DNA from 4 places in the Mesorhizobium sp. LCM 4577 genome. Region 4 is predicted to be linked to each of the others. Evidence: predicted binding sites of a transcription regulator. Region 4 holds the regulator's gene; each other region holds the start of a gene.
The links. The regulator LexA, encoded in region 4, represses DNA repair genes until DNA is damaged. The targets are predictions, from matches to a motif close to TGTTCNNNNTGTGTTCNG.
Positions count from the first base shown of each region.

Region 1 (5,624 bases), on a different contig from region 4:
GCGCAAGAAACAGCGCCGGCCGCGGCCGAGGGCGATACGCATGCGGGCACTGCCGTGCCCGCCGCGGAGCATGAAGCGTTCCCGCCGTTCGATGCCAAGACCTTCCCGTCGCAGATCCTGTGGCTGGTCATCACCTTCGGGCTGTTCTACCTGTTCCTGAAGCGCGTTGTGATGCCGCGTCTCGGCGGCATCATCGATGTCCGCAACGACCGCATCACCCAGGACCTCGACCATGCCGCAAGGCTGAAGGGCGAGGCGGATGCCGCCGTTGCCGCCTATGAGCAGGAACTGGCGGAGGCCAAGGCCAACGCCAACAAGATCGGCCAGCAGGCAAGCGACGCCGCCAAGGCGCAAGCCGAGGGCACGCGCAAGAAGCTTGAGGCCGAGCTCGAGAAGAAGCTTGGCGAGGCCGAGGCGAGCATCGCCTCGATCAAGGCCAAGGCGATGAAGGAAGTCGGCACGATCGCCGAGGACACCACATCGGCCATCGTCGAGGCGCTTGTCGGCGGTAAGGCCGACAAGTCCGAGATCGCGGCCGCGGTCAAATCTGCGAGCCGGTGAGGAGCGGGATCATGGACGCCACATCACTCGCCACGCTCTGGGCCACAATCGCCCTGCTCATCTTCCTTGGCGCCGTCATCTATCTGAAGGTGCCGGGCATGCTCGCCAAGTCGCTCGACGCCCGCGCGGCCAAGATCAGCGCCGAGCTCGAGGAAGCGCGCAAGCTTCGTGAGGAAGCCCAGCAACTGCTCGGCCAGTATCAGCAGAAGCGCAAGGAAGCCGAGAAGGAGGCCGCCGACATCGTCGCCGCCGCCAAGCGCGAGGCTGAACTGCTCGCTTCCGAGGCGGCCAAGAAGACCGAGGACTATGTCGCCCGGCGCACCGCGCTTGCCGAGCAGAAGATCAGCCAGGCCGAGCGCGAGGCCGTCAGCGAAGTGCGCGCCTCGGCCGTCGACATCGCCGTCGAAGCCGCCCGCGCGCTGCTCGCCGCCAAGGTCGATGCCAAGGCCGGTGCGGATCTGTTCAAGTCGGCGCTCAATGACGTGAAGGCCAAGCTGAACTGAACTTGCGTCGAAGTTTCGAAGTCAAAAGCCGCCCGGGTAACCCGGCGGCTTTTTTGTTTGGTAAGGAAGCGGGCGTCGAAGCTGCCAATCTCCCCCTTGTGAAGGAGATGCCCGGCAGGGCAGAGGGGGCGCGAAGGATCGCGGCGCCGCAGGATCAAGGTTCCTCGCCCCACGAATGTGGGGAGAGGTGGCTCGGCGAAGCCAAGACGGAGAGGGGAGCGCCCTACGAAGCCCCTCTCCGTCCGCTTCGCGGCCACCTCTCCCCGCCTTTGGCGGGGAGAGGAACCCAAGCACCGTTAAATCGGCGGACAGCGCCTCCCTCTGTCCTGCCGGACATCTCCCCCACGAGGGGAAGATCAGCCGTCACCGGCGCCGTCGCTTATTCCAACCCGGCCAAACCCTCTTCCTCGACCACCTCAGCGCCACCCAGCCGGAAAGGCGCGAACGACGCCCGATGCAGCCGTGCCACCGGCCCATGCATCTCGATCGCGGTGCGGTGCCGGACCGTCGCATAGCCCATATGCACCTCGAAGCCGTAATGCTCGTGATGTCCGCCGCAGCCGCACATCATGCGGTCGCGCATCACCTTGGCGACGATCGAGGCGGCGGCGATCGACTGCGAGCGCTGGTCGCCCTTGATCAGCGCCCGGCCTTCGCAGGCGAGACCAGGAGGAACGTCGCGGCCGTCGGCCAAGGCGAGCTTCGGCTGCAGCGAGAGACCCGCGGCGGCTCGGCGCATCGCTTCGAGGCTTGCCTTCAGGATGTTGCTGTTGTCGATGCCTTCGGCGCTGATCGAGGCCATCGAGACGCTGAGCGCAGTGCCGAGAATCTTGAGGAACAGCGCCTCTCGCTGCAAATGGGTGAGGCGTTTGGAATCGTCGAGGCCTTCCGGGATGTTGGCGGGATTGAGCACCACCGCGGCGGCCACCACCGGACCGGCGAGCGGACCGCGGCCTGCCTCATCCATGCCGGCGACCGGCCACAGCCCGTCGGCCATCGCCTTCGTCTCGATCGAGAAGTCGGGCTTCTCGACCATTTCAAAGAGAAGCGGAGAATCGGAACGCGCGCGAGCCATGGTGCGGCGAGGTTCGCATCGGCTCCGATTCTCCGCAAGTCCTTCCGGGTCGGATGGGGCGTCGGACCGGGAAGGCACCGTCTCACGGCCGGGGGACAAGGGCCGGACGGAATTTCGAACAAGTGACAATTCCAGACGGAAAATCGCTGTGTCTGGAAGTGCTTGGCACCGGCCCGTCATGGCCGGCACCCAAGTCAAAGCAGCATCAGTTGCTCGCCGGCGCCGGAGCCTGCGACGAAGTGGTCGGTGCGAAGCTGCCGTCGCTCGATATTGAGGCCCAGCCGCTTGGCGGCGATCTCGAAGCGTCGGCCGATCTGCCAGGCATAGGGGCCGGCGCCCTTCATGCGCTTGCCCCATTCCGAATCGTAATCCTTGCCGTCGCGCATCGAACGGATCAGCGACATCACATGGCGATAGCGGTCCGGATAATGCCGCAACAGCCAGTCCTTGAAGATCGGCGCCACTTCGAGCGGCAGGCGCAGGATGACGTAGCCGGCCTCCCTGGCGCCCGCGGCTCTGGCCGAATCGAGGATGCGTTCCATCTCCGGATCATTGAGACCCGGGATGATCGGCGCCACCATCACGGATGCCGGAATGCCGGCATCCGAAAGCTGCCTGATCGCCTCCAGCCGCTTCGTCGGCGTCGACGCGCGCGGCTCCATGGTGCGGGCCAGCATGCGGTCCATCGTCGTCACCGACAGCGCCACTTTTGCAAGGCCGCGCTCGGCCATGCGCGACAGGATGTCGATGTCGCGCGTCACCAGTGCAGACTTCGTCACGATGCCGACCGGATGGCCGCGCGCCTCCAGCACTTCCAGGATCTCGCGCATGATCCGGTATTGTTTCTCGATCGGCTGGTAGGGATCGGTGTTGGTGCCGATGGCGATCGTGCGCGGCAGATAGCCCGGCTTCGACAATTCCCGGTCCAGCATGCGCGCCGCGTCCGGCTTGGCGAACAGCTTCGATTCGAAATCGAGCCCCGGCGACAGGCCCATGAAGGCATGCGTCGGCCGGGCGAAGCAATAGACGCAGCCATGCTCGCAGCCGCGATAGGGGTTGATCGAACGGTCGAAGGAAATGTCGGGCGACTCGTTGCGCGTGATGATCGTGCGCGGCTTTTCGACCTGCACTTCCGTCTTGAACGGCGGCAGTTCCTCCAGCGAGTTCCAGCCGTCGTCGAACACATGTCGGCTGACCGGCTCGAACCGGCCGGACGGGTTGATGCCGGCCGAACGGCCGCGATTGCGATCGGGCCGCACGCGCATGCCGCTCTGCTCGATCATCGCATTTGCCATCTCGGCTCGTCCTGCTCCGAAAGCAGCAATATCGGCGCGTACGATCTGTTCCATTTTCGCCCTCTCCCAAGGACTGTCGGCAGGCTGTCGAATCGCTCTGTTCATGAAACTATTCCTATTTTACCGATGAGAACAAAGCAAGAACTTTTTCGCTTGGAGCGCCCAACTGGCGCTTCGCCGCGCTTTCCGCTATTCGGCTGATATGCTCAGCGTTCTCATCGAAACCTTGAACGACGAGGAGGGTCTTGCCCGCACGCTCGCCTCGCTGGTCGGCGGCGCGGTCGAAGGCGTGGTGCGCGACGTGATCGTCTGCGATCAAGGCTCGACCGACCAGACGCATCGGGTGGCGGAGCATGCCGGCTGTCATTATGTGACCGGCGGGATCGCCGTGGGCATCGGCCAGGCCAAAGGCGATTGGCTGCTGCTTCTGGAACCCGGCGCCCGGCTCGCCGAAGGCTGGATCGACGAGGTCGTGGCGCACACGGCGAAGCAGACTATGCCGGCGCGCTTTTCACGCGCCCGCGCCGATCGGGCGCCATTCCTGGCCCGCGTCTTTTCGGGCAACCGGGCGCTGGCCGAAGGCCTTGTTATAAGCAAGCGCCAGGCATCGGCCTTGGCAAAGAGCGCGCGCAGCGCTGAAGCCCTGGCGCGCGGCCTGGCGACCAGGCGGTTGAACGCCGAAATCTGGGTGGCGCCGCCGAAGTAAGGCCGGCTCTCCCTTCTCCCACAAGGGGAGAAGGAAGAAGCGCAACCCAGCCCAGTCAGATCCCCTCGATCTCAACCGGCATCCAGGCACTGCGGCGCCTGGCCAGGCGCTGCTCGCGCGTCTCGGTGTCGAACCAGACGGCGACCGGCTCGCGCGAGAACGACGCGCGATCGTCGAGCGCGTTGACGATGACGACCGCCGTGGCGTCGTCGCCCTGACCGGCGATTGCCGCGACATAGACGCCGCAGTCGCGGCAGACGAGATAGTCGGCGGTGCGCAGGCCGAAGCGGTAGACCTGGAAGCGATCCCTGTCCGCGACCGAGATAACCAGCCTGCCGTTCGGGTCGGCGGCCGCGCGCGAGCCATGGCGTGTGCAGAAGGAGCACTGGCAGGCGCGAATTTCCAGCGCGGCCGGATCGAGCGCTGTGGAGAAGATCAGACGGATGTTGCCGCAATGGCAGCCGCCGCTGTGAACGGTCATGGCAAGGTTCCTTGTTCGCGGCGCAAGGTACTTTGCTGGTGCCGGCTTCGAAATGGCTGCTCGCAGGCCATAGCGCCATTTCGCCTGCGAACCGGATGCCGGCCGCTCGCTTTGCCTGCGGTTAGGAGGCGGGCTTGCCGCCGCGCCGGAGATGCTCGTCCAGCCGCGGCATGATCTCGACGAAATTGCAGGGCATGTGGCGGTAGTCGAGCTGCGCCTTGATGATGCCGTCCCAGGCATCCTTGCAGGCGCCGGGCGAGCCCGGCAGCACGAAGACGAAGGTGGCGTTGACGACCCCGCCTGTCGCCCGGCTCTGGATCGTCGAGGTGCCGATCTTGTCGTAGGAGATGCGGTGGAAGACTTCCGAAAAGCCGTCCATGCGTTTCTCGAAGATCGGCTCCAGCGCCTCCGGTGTCACATCGCGGCCGGTGAAGCCTGTGCCGCCGGTGGTGATGACGACATCGATGTTTTCGTCCTTCGACCAGCCGAGCACCTTGTCGCGGATCTTGTCGCGGTCGTCGGTGACGATGTCGCGCGCGGCAAGCGTATGGCCGGCTTGCGTGATGCGGTCGGCCAGCGTCTGGCCGGACTTGTCGTCGGCAAGGCTGCGCGTATCGGAGACCGTCAGCACCGCGATGCGCACCGGGATGAAGGGCCGGTTTTCGTCAAGCTTCGCCATCGCTCACCTCCATGCTGCGCGTCGCCGCGACGAACCAGTCGGGGTGGCGGGCGCGGATCGCGATCGCCGCGCGCTTGGCGACATTGCCGGTCTCGAACAGGCCGAAACACGTGGCGCCCGAGCCGGACATGCGCGCGAATGCGGCGTCGGCGCGCTTGAGCGCCTTGAGCGCCTCGCCGATCGCAGGTTCGATCGAGCGGGCGGCGCCTTCGAGGTCGTTGCGCGTCGCCGTCAGCCAGTTGCGGACGGCGTGGAAGTCGAGGCGCTTCGGCAGCGGCGGCAGCGCCTCGTTGTCGCGGCTGGACAGCGCCTTGAACACCTCCG
Region 1 covers NZ_MDDU01000035.1:210,426-216,049, reverse strand. Annotated here, with positions in the region: gene LCM4577_RS25920 (F0F1 ATP synthase subunit B) at 1-561, shown strand, start outside; gene LCM4577_RS25915 (F0F1 ATP synthase subunit B) at 573-1,064, shown strand; gene LCM4577_RS25910 (ribonuclease HII) at 1,444-2,139, opposite strand; gene LCM4577_RS25905 (PA0069 family radical SAM protein) at 2,334-3,488, opposite strand; gene LCM4577_RS25900 (glycosyltransferase) at 3,637-4,140, shown strand; gene LCM4577_RS25895 (GFA family protein) at 4,196-4,621, opposite strand; gene moaB (molybdenum cofactor biosynthesis protein B) at 4,743-5,300, opposite strand; gene LCM4577_RS25885 (4-(cytidine 5'-diphospho)-2-C-methyl-D-erythritol kinase) at 5,287-5,624, opposite strand, start outside.
Region 1: LCM4577_RS25905 (PA0069 family radical SAM protein) is a predicted target of LexA. The motif match lies at 3,563-3,580, and genes of this name have one in related genera.

Region 2 (5,624 bases), on a different contig from region 4:
ATGTCCTACGAGGCGGCGAATGCCGGAATGGGCTTTGCCGTCGCCAACCGAGCCTATATGGCAAGCGACATCCGCGCCGAAAGGCTGGTGGCGCCCTTCGCGGTCCACCATCCCAACACGGCGGGCTGGTATTTCGTCAGCCCCATCAAGGCGCTCGGCGCCCGCAAGGTCGAGCTGTTCAAGCAGTGGATCATGGCCGAGGCGGCGCTGACGCAACGCCAACTCGACGTCGAGATCGCCGGCGGACAGCAGGGCCGCTCGGCGCTGGCGTGAGAGCCAGGATTGCCGCCTACCAGCGTTGGCGCACTTCTTGCTCGACGCCTCCAGTACCCAACCGTCGGCACCGGTCGCCACTTCGTGCATCAAGACACGACATCCAAGGCACGCGAAGGCGGACCCCGGCGGATTTCAGGATTTTTCAGTGATCTTTCCGCTTATAGCCGGCTACCGCGATCACGCCATGACGCAACGTCGAGACTCAGCTATGTTGGATCGTGCGGCGGGCCTGATTTTCCCGCTTGGCCGGCGCTACCCAGCTTCCTCCCAAGCAGCGCCGGCCTTCTTCGTTTCAGGCCGACAACAATTGAACCCGCCCCCTGCCCTATTGCTTCGGCGCTGTACCCTGCTGGTCTCCGCCGGTGGTCGATTTCGGCACCGGGTTCTTGTCGACCTGAGGGTTCCGGTTGACTTCATCGCCCGGTGCCTTGGTGGGCTGCACGCTGTTGTCYCAGGCGGCGAGCACGAGCCCTGCCGCGAGAGCCAGCAGTACAGGAAGTTTCTTCATGACGACCTCCTCTCGTTCGCCCCTTTCATGAAGGGCAAACGAGGCGATAGCGGTTTGGTTGCGTGGACGGTGGTTGCGTAGGCGGGTGGGAACCAACAAGCCCGCGTCCGGTTGAAATCCCGAGCCAATCGAACGCAACGAGGAACTGATCATGGTCCGCCTTCTGCTTGCCGGCCTTTTTGCCTACACCGCCTATCGCGTTGCCGTGAGGATCATCGACGAGGTGCCGGGAAACGTCGCGCCGCTGGATATGCCGAGCGACGAAAGGCGCAGGCTACGGCGGCAGTCGGCCGCGATGGGGGTGGAACCGAAGCGGTAGTTGCCTCGGGGGCAAGGTAGCCGCGTAATCCCCTCTCCGGCCGCTTCGCGGCCACCTCTCCCCGCTCGCGCGGGGCGAGGAAATTATTGCGAACAAAGCGGAAACGATGCTTGATGGGCGATGAACATCGCCGCCCATGATTCGTCCTTCGAGACGCCCGCCTATCTTGCCCGGCTGAATGACGAGCAGCGGCTGGCGGTCGTGCATGGCGACGGCAAGGTGACGACGCCGCTGCTGGTGATCGCCGGCGCCGGCTCGGGCAAGACCAACACGCTGGCGCATCGCGTCGCCCATCTCATCGTCAAGGGCGCCGATCCGCGCCGCATCCTTTTGATGACCTTCTCGCGTCGCGCCGCGGCCGAGATGGCCAAGCGCGTCGAGCGCATTGCCGGCGAGGTGCTCGGCCGTGACGCGGCGGTCATCGCCGACGCACTGGCCTGGGCAGGCACGTTCCACGGCATCGGCGCAAGGCTGTTGCGCGATTATGCCGAGCAGATCGGGCTCGATCCCGCCTTCACCATCCATGATCGCGAGGATTCGGCCGACCTGATGAACCTTGCCCGGCACGAGCTGGGATTCTCGAAAACCGAAAGCCGTTTCCCGACCAAAGGCACCTGCCTACAGATCTATTCACGGGCCGTGAATGCGCAGGCGCCGCTTGGCGAAGTGCTGGGCTCCGCCTTCCCCTGGTGCGCGGCATGGGCCGACCAGCTCAAGGAGCTGTTCGCGGCCTACGTCGAGGCCAAGCAGGCGCAGAACGTGCTCGATTACGACGACCTCCTGCTCTACTGGGCGCAGATGGCGGCCGAGCCCGAGATCGCCGCGCATCTCGCTTCCCGCTTCGACCATGTGCTGGTCGACGAATACCAGGACACCAACCGGCTGCAGGCCTCGATCCTTTTGGCGCTGAAACCGGATGGCGCCGGGCTCACCGTGGTGGGCGACGACGCGCAGTCGATCTATTCCTTCCGCGCCGCAGAAGTGCGCAACATCCTCGACTTTCCGAAACAATTCGCAAGGCCCGCCGAGATCGTCATGCTGGAGCGCAATTACCGCTCGACAGAGACGATCCTGGCCGCCGCCAACAGGGTGATCGGCGAGGCGAGCGAGCGCTTCACCAAGAATCTGTGGACCGAGCGCCGGTCCTCGCACAAGCCGCAACTGGTCAGCGTGCGCGATGAGGCCGAGCAGGCCAACTATGTCTGCCAGGCGATCCTGGCCGAACGCGAGGCCGGCACTGCGCTGAAGGCGCAGGCGGTGCTGTTCCGCACCTCTAGCCACAGCGGACCGCTGGAGGTGGAGCTGACACGCCGCAACATCCCCTTCGTCAAGTTCGGCGGCCTGAAATTCCTCGACGCCGCGCATGTGAAGGACATGCTGGCGATGCTGCGCTTCGCCGAGAACCCGCGTGACCGCGTCGCRGGTTTCCGTGTGCTGCAGCTGATGCCGGGGATCGGCCCGTCCGCCGCCTCGCAGATCGTGGACGCCATGGCGACGTCGCTCGACGAGGCGCTCGGCCTTGCTCGCTTCCGGCCACCGCAGCGCGCCGCGCAGGACTGGCCGGTGTTCCTCGACATCTATAGCGGCTTACGCGCCGGCGCCAAATGGCCGGCGGATCTGGAGCGGATCAGGCTCTGGTACGAGCCGCATATGGAGCGCATCCATGAGGACGCGGTCACGCGCCGCGCCGACCTTCTGCAGCTCGAGCAGATCGCATCGACCTATCCGTCGCGCGAGCGCTTCCTGACTGAGCTCACCCTCGATCCACCCGACGCCACAAGCGACCAGGCCGGGCCGCCGCATCGCGACGAGGATTACCTCATCCTGTCGACTATCCACTCGGCCAAGGGCCAGGAATGGAAGAACGTCTTCGTGCTCAACACGGTAGACGGCTGCATTCCCGCCGATCTCGGCGTCGGCACCAAGGAGGACATCGAGGAAGAGCGGCGCCTGCTCTATGTCGCGATGACCAGGGCCAAGGACAGTCTGCATCTGGTGGTGCCGCAGCGCTTTTATCCGCACAACCAGGCGGCGCGCGGCGACCGCCATGTCTATGCCTCGCGCACCCGTTTCATCCCCGCCTCGATGCTTTCGGCGTTCGAGCAATCGTCCTGGGCAAGCGCCGCGCTCAAGGACGACCCGCGCCAGAGGCCGGGCGTCAAGGTCGATCTCGGCGCCCGCATGCGCGGCATGTGGAAATAGGCTGCCTGCCCTCTAGAGCGTTTCACCGTTTCACGGAAGCGGGGAAACGCTCTATCCCTTTGTTTTTACGCAATTCCGGGGCGGAAAACCGCTCACACTTTCCTGGAATTGCTCTAGCCGATTCACACGACGGACCAGGTCCGATGCGGAAAAATCGGCATGCGCGGAACCTCCCGCCGCAAGCCGCGTTGTGTGGCGTCCCTCCCCCAGACCGGAGGCTCAGCGCCTCCGCGGCCAACAAACGAGGTCCGAATGCACGACAGGACGTTCTTCACCCCGGTCGCCCTCAGCGTCGGCGCCGGCCACAAACGCATGATCGCCTCGCTGTTCGACATGCACGACTTCCTGACCGAGTTTCCGCCGTCGCGTCGCCGCCTCAGCTACGGCGCCGCGGTGAAGGCCTGCGAGGCCGCGCGGAGTGGAGGGATCTCGGCCGAGGCCGCGCGCGACGCGCTGATCACCTTCGCGGTGACGGCCGGCGTGCTCTGGCCTTCGGAGCAGCCGATTGCCTCCGTCAAGCCGGTGGCGCGCGGCCAGGGTGGCTTCGCCGCCTGACAACAAGACATTACCTTTCACGGAACCGGCCCCGGATATCAGTTCACGGGATCGCAGGCATTTCCATACCGTCATTCCGGTTTGGCGGCCGCCGGCGAAGCTTCGGCGATCGGCGCGGCCGGCTCGGCCGCCATCTCAGTGGCAAGCGCCTGCTTTCCTATCCTGCTATATCAATCGCAGCCTCACGGGGCGCGGCGGCGCAACGCCCAAATGGGAAGCGCTGAAGTGGCTGAGCCTGCTCACCGAACACGACATGCTGACGGCCGTGATGCATCAGCCGGAACCGACCCCGACCGTGGCGGGCCTGATCAGGCCCTATCTCGATGTCGAGCGCCAGGTGATCCGCCAGCATAGGCCGCTGCTCAACAGCAGCCGCCGCTGAGAGCGGTTCAGCCAAATCCCGCCGCGAAGCCGTTCAGTGGACCGTGCCGGCGATGTCGGCCGACGGCAAACCGCGCGGGCTTTCGAAGCTCACCTGGTCGCGTCCGTTCGATTTCGCCTTGTAGAGATGCTTGTCGGCGACCTGGAACATGTCGTGGTAGGTGGTTGGACCCCTGAAGGCGATGCCGCCGATGCTGACCGAGAGCGGCCATGGCTGGCCGCCGGGCGCAAACTCGGCTTCGCGGATGCGCAGCCGGATCGATTCCGCGACCAGGAAGGAGCGCGTCGCGTCGGCGCCCGGCAGGAAGACCGCGAATTCCTCGCCGCCGATGCGGCCGACAATGTCGGCGCCGCGCAGTTGCCCCTGGATCGTGCTGGCGATCAGCTTCAGCGCCTGGTCGCCGCAATCATGGCCGAGGCGGTCGTTGATCGATTTAAAATGGTCGGCGTCGACGATCAGCAGCGCGCCGGTGTCGGCGACGTCGTGGCTGCGTGCCTGTTCGAGATAGGCCTCCACCAGCATCGAGAAGGCGCCGCGATTGAAGACGGCCGTCAAGCTGTCGGTCGCCGCGACGATGCTGAGCTCCTTCTGGGCGATCGCGAGCTGGCGCATCTTCCACATCAGGAAGAACAGGAAGGAGCCACCAAGGACGAGCGGCAGGAACAGGTCCGTGAGCTTCGCCCACAGCAGTGCCTGCGGCGACAGCGAAGGGAAATTGAAGGAATCGACGAAGAACGCGGCGGCAATGAAAAAGGCAGTGCCGGCGGCGGTAACCACCACGACCCTGCCCCAACTCGTCGGGGACAAATCGATGCGCATGGCATTGCTCCCACTGCAGTTGGGCCCATTGTGCAGCGGGAGCGCAAACGAAGTCCTAATACATTAGCTTCAATGCAAGTCTGGTTAACAGGCCGCTCGATCCGCCCGCAGTGGGGACAAGCGGAAAGCCCGCCACCAAAGGCGGCGGGCTCTCCGACTGGCCGAAGTTTCTCGTCAGCGCGCCGCCGGCCGCAGCCGGCGACGCGGTAGGCCGCAGAGCCGCACGGCCGGTTAGACACTCACGTTGGCTGTTGCCTTGCGACAGTAAGTCAACGGCGCGAAATCATCAGGCAGAGCATCCTGAGATCCTTGTCATACGTTCCTTCGCTGGAGAGCACGTCGGCGCAACGCTTCTTCATCCGGGTCAGTTTCGTGCCGGACATCTGAGCCACCGCACTCTTCATGGCAGCACGGTCCGGAGTCCCGAGAGTGTTCGGCGTGCCCAGGGTGGAGAACCTTCCGACGGTGACGCCTGCATCATCACCGATGCCGAGACCAAGGATCGCGTTGGCGGTATCGCCGACATTCGCGCCAAGATTCGCGTCAACGCCGCTGGAGCCGCC
Region 2 covers NZ_MDDU01000054.1:70,434-76,057, forward strand. Annotated here, with positions in the region: gene LCM4577_RS30715 (LysR substrate-binding domain-containing protein) at 1-273, shown strand, start outside; gene LCM4577_RS30720 (hypothetical protein) at 602-784, opposite strand; gene LCM4577_RS30725 (hypothetical protein) at 936-1,103, shown strand; gene LCM4577_RS30730 (ATP-dependent helicase) at 1,224-3,305, shown strand; gene LCM4577_RS30735 (DUF982 domain-containing protein) at 3,558-3,860, shown strand; gene LCM4577_RS30740 (hypothetical protein) at 4,114-4,242, shown strand; gene LCM4577_RS30745 (GGDEF domain-containing protein) at 4,276-5,061, opposite strand; gene LCM4577_RS30750 (hypothetical protein) at 5,331-5,624, opposite strand, start outside.
Region 2: LCM4577_RS30730 (ATP-dependent helicase) is a predicted target of LexA. The motif match lies at 1,181-1,198, and genes of this name have one in related genera.

Region 3 (5,165 bases), on a different contig from region 4:
CGGGCGGCGATCGGCGGCATGGTAGAGCACGTCGTTGGTCGCCATCAGCGGGACACGCGCATGGTCGGCCATCGCCGCCGCCTGCTCGATACGGAAGCGGTCGTTGCCGCCATAATCCGGCGCTACGGCAAGGCGGAGCGCCATGCCGAAGCGATCCTTAAGCCGGCTAATAAATTCCAGATTGCCTTCCGCGCCACCGGACAGATCGGGCAGGATCGCCAGCGACATTCGATCGCCCCATTCGAGCAGGTCGTCAAGCTTGAGCAGCGTTGCGCCCTTCTCGGTCTCGTCGCGCAAATTGGCCTGGGTGAGCATGCGGCAGAGATGCCCCCAGCCCTGGCGGTCGCGGGGATAGGCGAGGATGTCCGGCGTGCCGTCGCCGAACACCAGGCGGCAGCCGGGATGATAGGCCATCTTCTCCACCTTGGCCTGCTGCCAGGCGCGCACGACGCCGGCGACCGTGTTCCTGTCGGCAAGGCCGATCGACGAAAAACCGTAGAATTTCGCCGTGACCACCAGCTCCTCCGGCTTGGAGGCGCCGCGCAGGAAGGAGAAATTCGAGCTTATGCCGAACTCGGCATAGGGGATGGCGGTCAGCGCGTTCATGCGAACACCCCATGCATGTACCAGCGCGGCGGTGCGGCCTGGGGCGCGCTGCTGTAAAGACCCTGGCGGTAGAGCCAGTAGCGGCGCCCTTCGCTGTCCTCGATGCGGTAATAGTCGCGGGTCGGCGTTTCCTCCTCGCCGGGCAGTTGCCGCCACCATTCGGCGGCGATGCGTTCAGGGCCTTCGGCGCGGGCGACGCGGTAGAGCGCGCGCCGCCAGCGGAAATTCATCGGCGGTCCCTCGGGGATCTCGGTCGCCGGCACCTCGATCGGCTCGGGCGAGCGGAACAGGCGCACCGGCCGCTCCGGCGGATAGACGGTCATCGGGGGCGCCGCCCGGCCGGCCGCCGGCGCGCGCCGTTGCGGCGCTTCGGCGAAAGGCACTGTCTTGACGGCGCGTTCCGGCAGATGGCTTTCGACGACAACGGGTTTCAAAACGGCGGCCTCGCCGAGGCGGGCGCGAACGCGGTCGGCGAACAGCGCGATGTCGGCGTCATCATCGTCGGCCTCGCCGGTCAGGTCGCCCTGGGTCAAGTCGAAGGCGGCGACCGACAGCACGGACAGCCGCACGAGGTCGAAGCCGAAGCCGGCGTCGATGCTCTGCTCCAGCGCGGTCAGCCGCTCGTGGAACAGTCTTTGGATCAGTCGCGGCTCGCGCATCGGACGCGAGGTGCCGACGGCGATGCGGCTGACGGCGCCGTCGACGCGGAAGAGAAGCAGCGCCAGCGTCCTTGCGCCTTCGCCGCGGCGCTCGAGATCGGTCTTCAAGGCGATCGCCAGCCGGCTCACCAGCCGCTCGATGTCGTCGGTGAGCATGACCGGCTCGGCAAGATGGCGCTCGACCGAGAGCGGCGCGACGGGAAGGCGCGGCGACACGGCCTCATCGAGACGGCCGAGCGCCTGGTCGAGGCGCAGAAGAAGAGAGGCGCCGAAGCGGCGGGCGAGCGGCGCGCGGGGTGCTGCCATCACCGCGCCGGCGGTGCGCAGGCCCACACTTTCCAGGCCGGTACGGGTCTCCGGCGCGATGCGCAGCGCCGACAGCGGCAGCGGCGAAAGCAGCGCCTCCTCCTCGCCGCCGGCCACGATGCGGTCGCCATGGAAGCGCGCTGCCGCCCAGGCGGCGCCCGGCGTGGAGGCGAGGCCTGCGCGGACATCGAAACCCTGCTGGAAGAAGCGGGTGAGAATCTCGTCCTGCATGGCGCGCTCGCCGCCGAACAGATGCGTGCAGCCGGTGACGTCGAGGAACAGCCCGTCCTCGGCGTCGATCGCCACCAGCGGCGTGTAGCGGTCGCACCAGTCGGCAAGGCCTTCGAGCAGGCGGCGGTCGGCTTCCGGGTCGGCCTCGACCACATCGATCGAAGGATGCATGGCGCGGGCATCGGCAATGCCCATGCCACGCTTCAATTTGAGCGCCTCAGCCCGCTCGTCGAGGGCTGCGATGCGCTGGGTGTTGTTGTCGCGATGGCTGATCACCAGAGGCAGATGATGCGAGGGCCGGGAACGCCAGGACCGCCCCAGACGCTGACGCAGGATCCGCTCCGCGCTGAGATGCGGGAACCACAGCGACAGAATTCTCTGTTCTTTCTGCAAAAGCGTGCTCATTTGGGTTCCACTCCAGTGTGAATTGTCCGGGCAGGGCCGTGCGGCTCTTGCCGATATCGACTTTGAAGGCGGGGCGGCCGATCGAGCCGGCGAGCGGCCCGGCGACCGTCTCGCGGCTGGCCGCCGGCGCTGCCGAAACGATGAGGCGCACAGGGGCGGCGGTGGGGTCGGCCGCGCCGGCCTGGCGCAGCAAAAGCACCGGCCTGCCGGCATTTTGCGCCCGCGCGTGCAACCGCCGCGTGGCGGTGAGGTCGAGCCGTTGCGGACTGCCGCGGATCTCGAGGATGACCGCGGCGAAGGCGGTCATGCGGGCGGCCTCCTCGGCGATCCACAGCGCGTCGAGCAGCTTCGGCGCCTCGGAAAACAGCAATTGCTCCGGCTCGATGCCGAACAAAGCGTGAAGGCCTCTGGCATAGGGAAGGCCTGCCTCGTGGAAGATTTCCGCCGTGCCGACCCAGAGAATCGGCAGGCCCTGCCTTTCCTTGAGGATCAGGCTCACGAGCGACAGCGCGAAGCCGGCGACGGTGCCGGCATCGCGGGTCTCCAGGCCATGGATCTCGCTGAGCGCCGCCCTGGGCAGGCCGCCGCCAAGGGCGGTGTCGAGGCGTTCGATGCCGGTGCGCAGGAAGGCGTCCGCCGCAGCCACGGCGAGGCCACGCCGGACAAGCGTCATGTCCAACCTGGCAGCATCGAGAGGCGCGCCAGGCGCCGGCGCCTGCAGGCGCTCGGGCAGCGTTCCTTCGATCTTCGCGATCTGGCGGCGCAGGGCAAAAACAGTGTCCCGCGCCACGGCGCTCATCGCCATGACGTTCACTTCCGCAGCAATTGTTCCTGTTATGTTCTTATAGATTCCAGAGGGCCCCGGAAGAGTCAAGCGGAGTCACAAGGAATTTATTCCTTCACTCTTTACCCTCGGGAAAGCCCGCCAGCCGGCTCATTTGCCTCTATCGGCGCGAAAGCCTATATGCCTGGATCAAAGGACATTTCATGGCCCGCATCTACAAGACCCGCACCTGGCACGACCAGCTCTCGCCGTCGATGGACGAGATGGAGCTTCTGGCGCTGGAGACCTATGCCCATCTGCCGGAAGAGTTCCGCCAGCTCACCGGCGAGATCGTCATCCAGATCGCCGATTTTCCGACCGACGAGATCATGGACGACCTGTCGCTGGAGACGCCCTTCGACCTGCTCGGCCTGTTCGAGGGGCGCGGCATCGCCGAGCGCTGGAACCCGCAGACCGGCGAGGGGCCGAACCGCATCACGCTCTACCGCCGCGCCATCCTCGACTACTGGGCCGAGAACGAGGAGACGCTGGGCGACATCGTCACCCATGTGCTGATCCACGAGATCGGCCACCATTTCGGCCTGTCGGACGATGACATGGAGCGGATCGAGGAGGCGGCCGAGCAGGCGGCAGCGGGCTAAAGCACCTCGTCATCCGCATCGTTCTTCGCGGCGACTCCCCCTCATCCGGCCGCTTCGCGGCCACCTTCCCCGGTGGGGAGAAGAGGTTGGCGCCGGCGCCGACCGCCTCCTCTCCCCTCGGGGAGAGGTCAGCCGAGCGAAGCGGAGGCTGGGTGAGGGGGCGTCGCCTACCAGTCGCTGAGCTTGGTGTCGGCCGTGTATTCCTGGCCTTCGACATCCTTCACCACGGCCTGGCCGCAGCGCATCGACTTGGTCTTCTTGTCATAGGCGTAGGTCGGCGAGCCGAACAGGTGCCAGCCCTTGTTCAGCGCCGCCGTCACCTTGTGGCAGAAGGTGGCGTCGTCCGGGCCGGTGAGGAAGCGGTAGAGTTTCATGGATCTGTCCTGTCGTGCCTAAGCTGTTATGACCGGGCGGAAAGCCGGGCCTGAAAACGCGCCCGGCGCATCATGCGCCGATGATCGCGGCCTTCGCCAGAAGTTTCTCGGCTTCCGCCAGATGCAGCCGCTCGACCATCTTGCCATCCAGCGCAATCACCCCCTTGCCGGCATTTTCGGGCTGCGCGAACGCATCCCGGATGGCGCGGGCCCCGGCCAGCGCCTCCGCCGACGGCGAAAAGGCGCGGTTCGCCGGCTCGATCTGGGCAGGGTGGATCAGCGACTTGCCGTCAAAGCCCATGGCGGCGGCCTCGGCGCATTCGCGGGCAAAGGCGTCGAGGTCGCGAAAATCATTAGCGACGCCGTCGATGACGTCGAGGCCGCCGGCGCGAGCGGCGAGCACCAGCTGCATCAGCCAGGGCATCAGATAGCGCCGGTCCRCCAGGATGCCGGTCGCCTTCACCAGGTCATTCGTTCCGGTAACGAAACAATTGAGGCGTGCCGCCGGATCGCGGCCAAGCTCGGCGATGGCGCCGATGTTGAGCAGCGCTCTGGGCGTCTCGACCATCGCCCATAGTTTCACGCTGTCCGGCGCGAAATTGTCGTCGAGCAGGTCGCCCGCTTCCAGGATGTCGCGCGGCGTGCCGATCTTGGGCAGTAGAATGCCGTCGGGCTCGGCCTTGGCCACGGCCAACAGGTCGTGGGTGCCCCATTCGCTGGCCAAAGGATTGATGCGCACCACCATCTCGCAGCGCCGTTCGGGGCGCGCAGCCAGGATGCCGGCGACCTTGTCGCGCGCGGCCTTCTTGTCGGCGGGCAGGACGGCGTCCTCGAGGTCGATGATTATGGCGTCGCAGGCAAGCGAGGCGAGCTTGGCGAGCGCCTTGTCGTTCGAGGCGGGAATGTAAAGCACCGAGCGGCGCGGGCTGTAGGGTTCTTGGGCCATGGCCGATCTATGCCGGGTGATGGCGGGCGAGGCAAGGTGAGTCCCTCGAGGGCAGGACAATCGCATAGGGCAGCGCCAGCCCCCTCTCCGTCTCAGCGCTGCGCGCCGAGCCACCTCTCCCCCACTTTGTGGGGGCGAGGAAACGCCAATCGCCAAGGTAGCGCCCTTCGCAGCTTGGGTTCCTCGCCCCCGCCTTTATGGCGGGGGAGAGGT
Region 3 covers NZ_MDDU01000001.1:15,724-20,888, reverse strand. Annotated here, with positions in the region: gene LCM4577_RS00110 (error-prone DNA polymerase) at 1-606, opposite strand, end outside; gene LCM4577_RS00105 (DUF6504 family protein) at 603-2,078, opposite strand; gene LCM4577_RS00100 (ImuA family protein) at 2,020-3,012, opposite strand; gene LCM4577_RS00095 (metallopeptidase family protein) at 3,195-3,632, shown strand; gene LCM4577_RS00090 (DUF1737 domain-containing protein) at 3,800-4,006, opposite strand; gene LCM4577_RS00085 (CoA ester lyase) at 4,077-4,952, opposite strand.
Region 3: LCM4577_RS00100 (ImuA family protein) is a predicted target of LexA. The motif match lies at 3,034-3,051, and genes of this name have one in related genera.

Region 4 (5,624 bases):
TCGGCCACCTCGCGATGGCGCGGCGCGCGCTCGAACTGTGAGACGGCGTCGCCATCCCAGGAAAGGCCAAGCCAGGTCAGTCCGTCGAGAATGGCGGCCGTGGCGGCTTCGGTGGAGCGCTCGCGATCGGTGTCCTCGATACGCAAAAGCATCGTGCCGCCAGTGTGCTTGGCATAGAGCCAGTTGAACAGCGCCGTGCGCGCCCCGCCAATGTGCAGGTAGCCGGTGGGCGAGGGGGCAAAACGGGTGACGACCTTGTCGGACATGGAACTCTCGAAGAAGCACTGAAAAATGCATGTTTCGCGCAGACTTCCACGCGACCGGCGTTCATGTACCATAGGCGGTCTGGGGCGCAAGGGGCAGACCCGATGGCTGGGCGTGGCCGGGGTGCGGAGGAGGGCGGGGAAACGACAGCTGGCGTCAGCGAGCGCCTGATGTTTGCCCGTGCCGAGCCCACCGCAGAAGCGCCGCTTTCGCTTCCGGAACTCCGTCCACCCGCCGAACGACCGCCGCCCGGTGGCGGTGCGCTGCAGCCAGCCTTGCCAACAGCCACCGTCGGCAGGATCCGCAAACAGCTTGGCCGCGTTTCGCTTCCTGCGCTGCGCCGAAGCGTTGCGGTCGCTGCCGCCACCGAGCTCGACCGCGGCGTCGGCTTCCTGCTGGTGCCGGTGTTCCTGGCCGCCGGCGTGATCTATTACTTTTCGCTGAGCACCGAGCCGGATCTCTACAGGCCGCTTGCGGCGGTGGCTCTGATGGCTGTCTGCGCGGCGGCATCGCGCTCCTGGCAGAGAACGCATCTTGTCTTCATGGCATCGTTTTTCTGCGCGCTCGGCTTTCTGGCGGCCAAGGTGGAGACCTGGCGGATGGCGACCCCGATGCTCGGGTCCGAAATCCAGACACGGCTGACGGGCCGCCTCGTCACCGCCGAGGCGATGGCCAACGGCCGTGTCCGGTTGACCATCGATATGATTTCGACGGAGCATCCGAAGCTGCGCTACGCGCCGGACCGCGTCAGGCTGTCGGCGCGCAGGATCCCGCCCGGCATGACGGCGGGGTCGATGCTGACGGGCTATGCCAAGTTGCTGCCGCCGACCGGGCCGGTTCGGCCGGACAGCTACGATTTTTCCTTCGACAGCTACTTTGCCGGCATCGGCGGCAGCGGGTTTTTCCTGGGCGATCCGAAGCTGATTGCGCCAGTGGAGGCGCCCTTTGGCGCGCGCGTCGCATCGGCAGTCGAAAACGCGCGCGAAGGGATCGCCGATCACATCAGGAGCAGCATCGGCGGATCCGAGGGCGAGATCGCGGCGGCGCTGATCGTCGGCGTGCGCGCCGGCATTCCGGAAGCAATCAACGAGTCGATGCGGCGCACCGGCATCTACCACATCATCTCGATCTCCGGCCTGCACATGGCGCTGGTCGCCGGCACGATCATGGTGCTTTTGCGCGGCGCCTTCGCGCTGTTTCCCGATTTCTCGTCGCGCCGGCCGGTGAAGAAATATGCCGCCGGGATCGCGCTCATCTCGATCGCGGCATACCTCGTGATCTCCGGCATCGTGGTGGCGGCCGAGCGAAGCTTCATTATGCTCGCCGTGATGCTCGCCGCCGTGCTCTTCGACCGCGCGGCGCTCACCATGCGCAACCTGGCGATCTCGGCAATCGCGGTGATCCTCGTCTCGCCGCACGAAGTGGTCGGCCCGAGCTTCCAGATGTCCTTCGCCGCCACCGCCGCCCTGGTCGGCGCCTATGCCGGCTTTGCCGACTATCGCGCCGGCAAAACGACCGCGCCGCCGGCAAAACGTTCGTTGCTCGGGTTCCTGTCGCGAAAACTGGCGGTCGGTGTGGGTGGCGCCGCCGTGACGTCGCTCATCGCGGGCAGCGCGACATTACTGTTTGCGATCTGGCATTTCCAGCGCGTGTCGCCGCTCAGCCTGCTCGCCAACCTGGCGGTCATGCCGATCGTCTCGCTGATCGTCATGCCGTTCGCCGTGCTGAGCGCACTGGCCATGCCCTTCGGCTTCGACGGTCCGTTCCTCTTTGTCATGGGCAAGGGGCTGACGGCGATGATCGCCATTTCGTCGTGGATCTCCGAGCGCTCACCGGTCGACGCCGTCGGGCTGATCTCGATCCAGTCGGTGCTGCTGGCGACGGTCGCGCTGGTGATCGCGACGATGGCCACCACCTGGCTGAGGCTTGCCGCCGTTCCCTTTGCGCTCGCCGCGCTGCTGGCCATTCCGCATGTCCGCACGCCGGATGTACTCATTTCCGAGGACGCGCATCTGGTGGCGATGCCGATCGGCGGCGGCGAGCTTGCCGTCAATCGCGAACGTTCCAACGAGTTCACCACCGACAACTGGAAACGGGCGCTGAAAGCCGAGACAATCGTGCCGCCGGAGACGTTTGCCAAAGATGCGCTGGACATCGCCGATCCCGTCGACCTGCCGCCCGGCTCGCCGTTCTACTGTACGGGTGATCTCTGCATCGGCCGGCATCCATCCGGCGCCATCGTCGCACTCGCTGAAAACCGCGACAGTGCCCGGCCTGCCTGCGGCTTCGCTGATCTCATCGTCATCAACGACGCCACCGCCTACAATCCTTGCTACGATCCGCGCGTGCTTGTCGTCACCAAGCGGCAGCTGGCGCGCGACGGCAGCGCCGCCGTCTTCTTCGATCCGCAATCGGCAACCGCGCGGCCGGCCGTCCGCTATGCTGTGGAAGAGCCATATCGGCCCTGGCACGAGCAGCGGAAATATACTCGCGAGGCGAGAGGACTGCCGCCTTATCAAAAGCCTGAGCGGGCGGATGCGAAACCTTCGCAACCGGATCAGTAGCGGCGGATCAACCCAACAAGCTTGCCCTGCACCTTGACCCGGTCCGGCCCGAAGATGCGGGTCTCGTAGGCCGGGTTGGCGGCCTCCAACGCGATCGAGGCGCCCTTGCGGCGGAAGCGCTTGAGCGTCGCTTCCTCGTCATCGACCAGCGCGACCACGATCTCGCCCGGGCTTGCCGTGTTGGCGTTGCGGATGATGACGGTGTCGCCGTCGAAGATGCCGGCTTCTATCATCGAGTCGCCCTTGACCTCCAGCGCGTAATGCTCGCCGCCGGCGATCATGTCCGGCGGCACTGTGATCGAATGCGTCTGGTGCTGGATGGCGTCGATCGGCACGCCGGCGGCGATGCGGCCCATCACCGGAATGGATACGGCGGACCCGGCATCGTCGTCATTGCTTGGCGTCGGGGCGCGCGATGGCGCAGCCGGCTTGATCTGACGGTTGAGATTGTTCTGACCCAGGCTTCCCTGGATGACGCTCGGCGAAAACTTCTTCGCTGCATTGAGGCCGGGGGCGATCGAGTCGGGCAGCCGCAACACTTCCAGCGCTCGCGCCCGGTTCGGTAGCCGGCGAATGAAGCCGCGTTCCTCCAGCGCCGTGATCAGCCGGTGGATGCCGGACTTGGAGGCGAGGTCGAGCGCTTCCTTCATCTCGTCGAAAGACGGCGGAATCCCGCTTTCCTTCAGCCTTTCGTGGATGAACATCAGAAGTTCATGTTGTTTGCGCGTCAGCATGGCGGCCCCCACGGGTTCTGAAACCAGAATCAGAAAAACAAACCCAGAACAAACACTATCTGTTCCAGTTGTGTTCCGCAACCGTTTAAAGTTTAGTGAATTTGTTGACGTTTTGTTTAGCGTAACATCAGAACGCTGCATTCGGCGCCGGTTTCGGCTGCCGGCGCGAAAGGCTCGCGCACGATCAGGCCGTTGGCGTCGGCGAGCATTCTGAGCATCGAGGAGTCCTGGATGCTGAAGGGAGTCGCAATCAGCGTGCCGGCGTCCTCGCGCACGACGGCGCGCACATAGTCCTGCCTGAGGTCGTTGGCCTGCATCGCGGCGCCCAGCCGGGCCACCCGCACGTCCTGCCTGTGGTCGCGGCCGCCGAGCCGGGCAAGCAGAGGCTTCAGGAAAAGCTGCGAGCAGACGATGCTGGCCACCGGGTTGCCGGGCAGGCCGATGCAGCGGACATTGCCAAGCCGGCCGAACATCAGAGGTTTGCCGGGGCGCATGGCGATCTTCCAGAAGTCGAGCTGCATGCCTTCGCCGGTCAGCACGTCATGGATCAGGTCGTGGTCGCCGACGGAGGCGCCGCCGAGCGTGACGATGACATCGGCATTCGCCTCGACCGCTTTCCTGACCAACGCGGCGATCGCCTCCTTGCGGTCGGCGGCGATGCCGAGATCGAGCGCACGTGCGCCGACCGACTGGGCGGCGGCGGCGACGCCATATGCATTCGACGAAATGATCTGATCGGGGCCGAGCGCGCTGCCCGGGGGCAGCAGTTCATCGCCGGTGGCGATGATTGCGACCAGCGGCCGGCGTACGACATTCAGGGCGGGATGGTTGGCCGAGGCGGCCAGCGAAAGGGCTGCCGCATCGAGCACGCGGCCCTTTTCGAGCAGCACGTCGCCCTCACCGAAGTCGAGCCCGCGGCGGCGTACGTTGCGTGCTTTCGCGGTCGGTTCCGTGACCTCGATCCTGCCATTGCCGCGATCGCGGACGTTTTCCTGAATGACGATGGTGTCGGCGCCTTCAGGCAGCGGCGCGCCGGTGAAGATGCGCACGGCCTGGCCTTCGCCGACGGTCCCGGAAAAGCCGCGGCCGGCAGGCGCCGTGCCTATGACTTCGAGTTGCGCCGGCGCCGAAGCGACGTCGGCGGCGCGCGCGGCGTAGCCGTCCATGGCGGAGGCGTTGAAGGGCGGCTGCGTGCGCAGCGCCACGACCGGTTCCGCCAGGACCCGCGCGGCTGCATCCGCCAGCGGAATGCTTTCGCCCGGCAAAGGTGCTGCGCCATCGAGCAGGCGTTCGAGCGCTTCGGCGACCGGAACCAAAGCCATCAGGCATCCACCTTGTAATCGCCCGACTTGCCGCCGGTCTTCTCGACCAGCCGGATACCGGAAATCACCATGCCGCGGTCCGCCGCCTTGGCCATGTCGTAAATGGTGAGGCAAGCGACCGAGGCGGCGGTCAGCGCCTCCATCTCCACGCCGGTCTTGCCGGTGACACGGGCGAGCGCGGTGACCCTGAGGCCGGGCAGCGTGCGGTCCGGCTCGATCTCGACGGCCACTTTGGTGAGAAGCAGCGGATGGCAAAGCGGGATCAGCTCATGCGTCTTCTTCGCGGCCATGATGCCGGCGATACGCGCTGTGCCCAGCACGTCGCCTTTCTTGGCGTCGCCAGCAAGAATCATCTCCAGCGTTTCAGGTTGCATGGAGACAACGCCTTCGGCGATCGCCGTGCGCGTCGTCTCGGCCTTGTCGCCGACATCGACCATGTTGGCTTCGCCCTTGGCGCCGAGATGGGTGAGGGCCATATCAGACGGCCTCGGCCGCTGCCTTGCCCGTCAGCAGAAGCTCGGTTGCCGCGGCCACATCGGCCTGTCGCATCAGGCTCTCGCCGACCAGGAAGGTGCCGATCTTGCTCTTCTCCAGCCGGCGGCAATCCTGATGCGTGAAGATGCCGCTTTCGCCGACCAGCAGCCGGTTCGCCGGCACCATCGGCGCCAACCGTTCGGAAGTCTCAAGGCTGGTCTCGAAGGTCCGCAGATTGCGGTTGTTGATGCCGATCAGCCGCGACG
Region 4 covers NZ_MDDU01000024.1:273,789-279,412, reverse strand. Annotated here, with positions in the region: gene gltX (glutamate--tRNA ligase) at 1-266, opposite strand, end outside; gene LCM4577_RS22990 (ComEC/Rec2 family competence protein) at 369-2,828, shown strand; gene lexA (transcriptional repressor LexA) at 2,822-3,562, opposite strand; gene glp (gephyrin-like molybdotransferase Glp) at 3,679-4,884, opposite strand; gene moaC (cyclic pyranopterin monophosphate synthase MoaC) at 4,884-5,360, opposite strand; gene trpC (indole-3-glycerol phosphate synthase TrpC) at 5,362-5,624, opposite strand, start outside.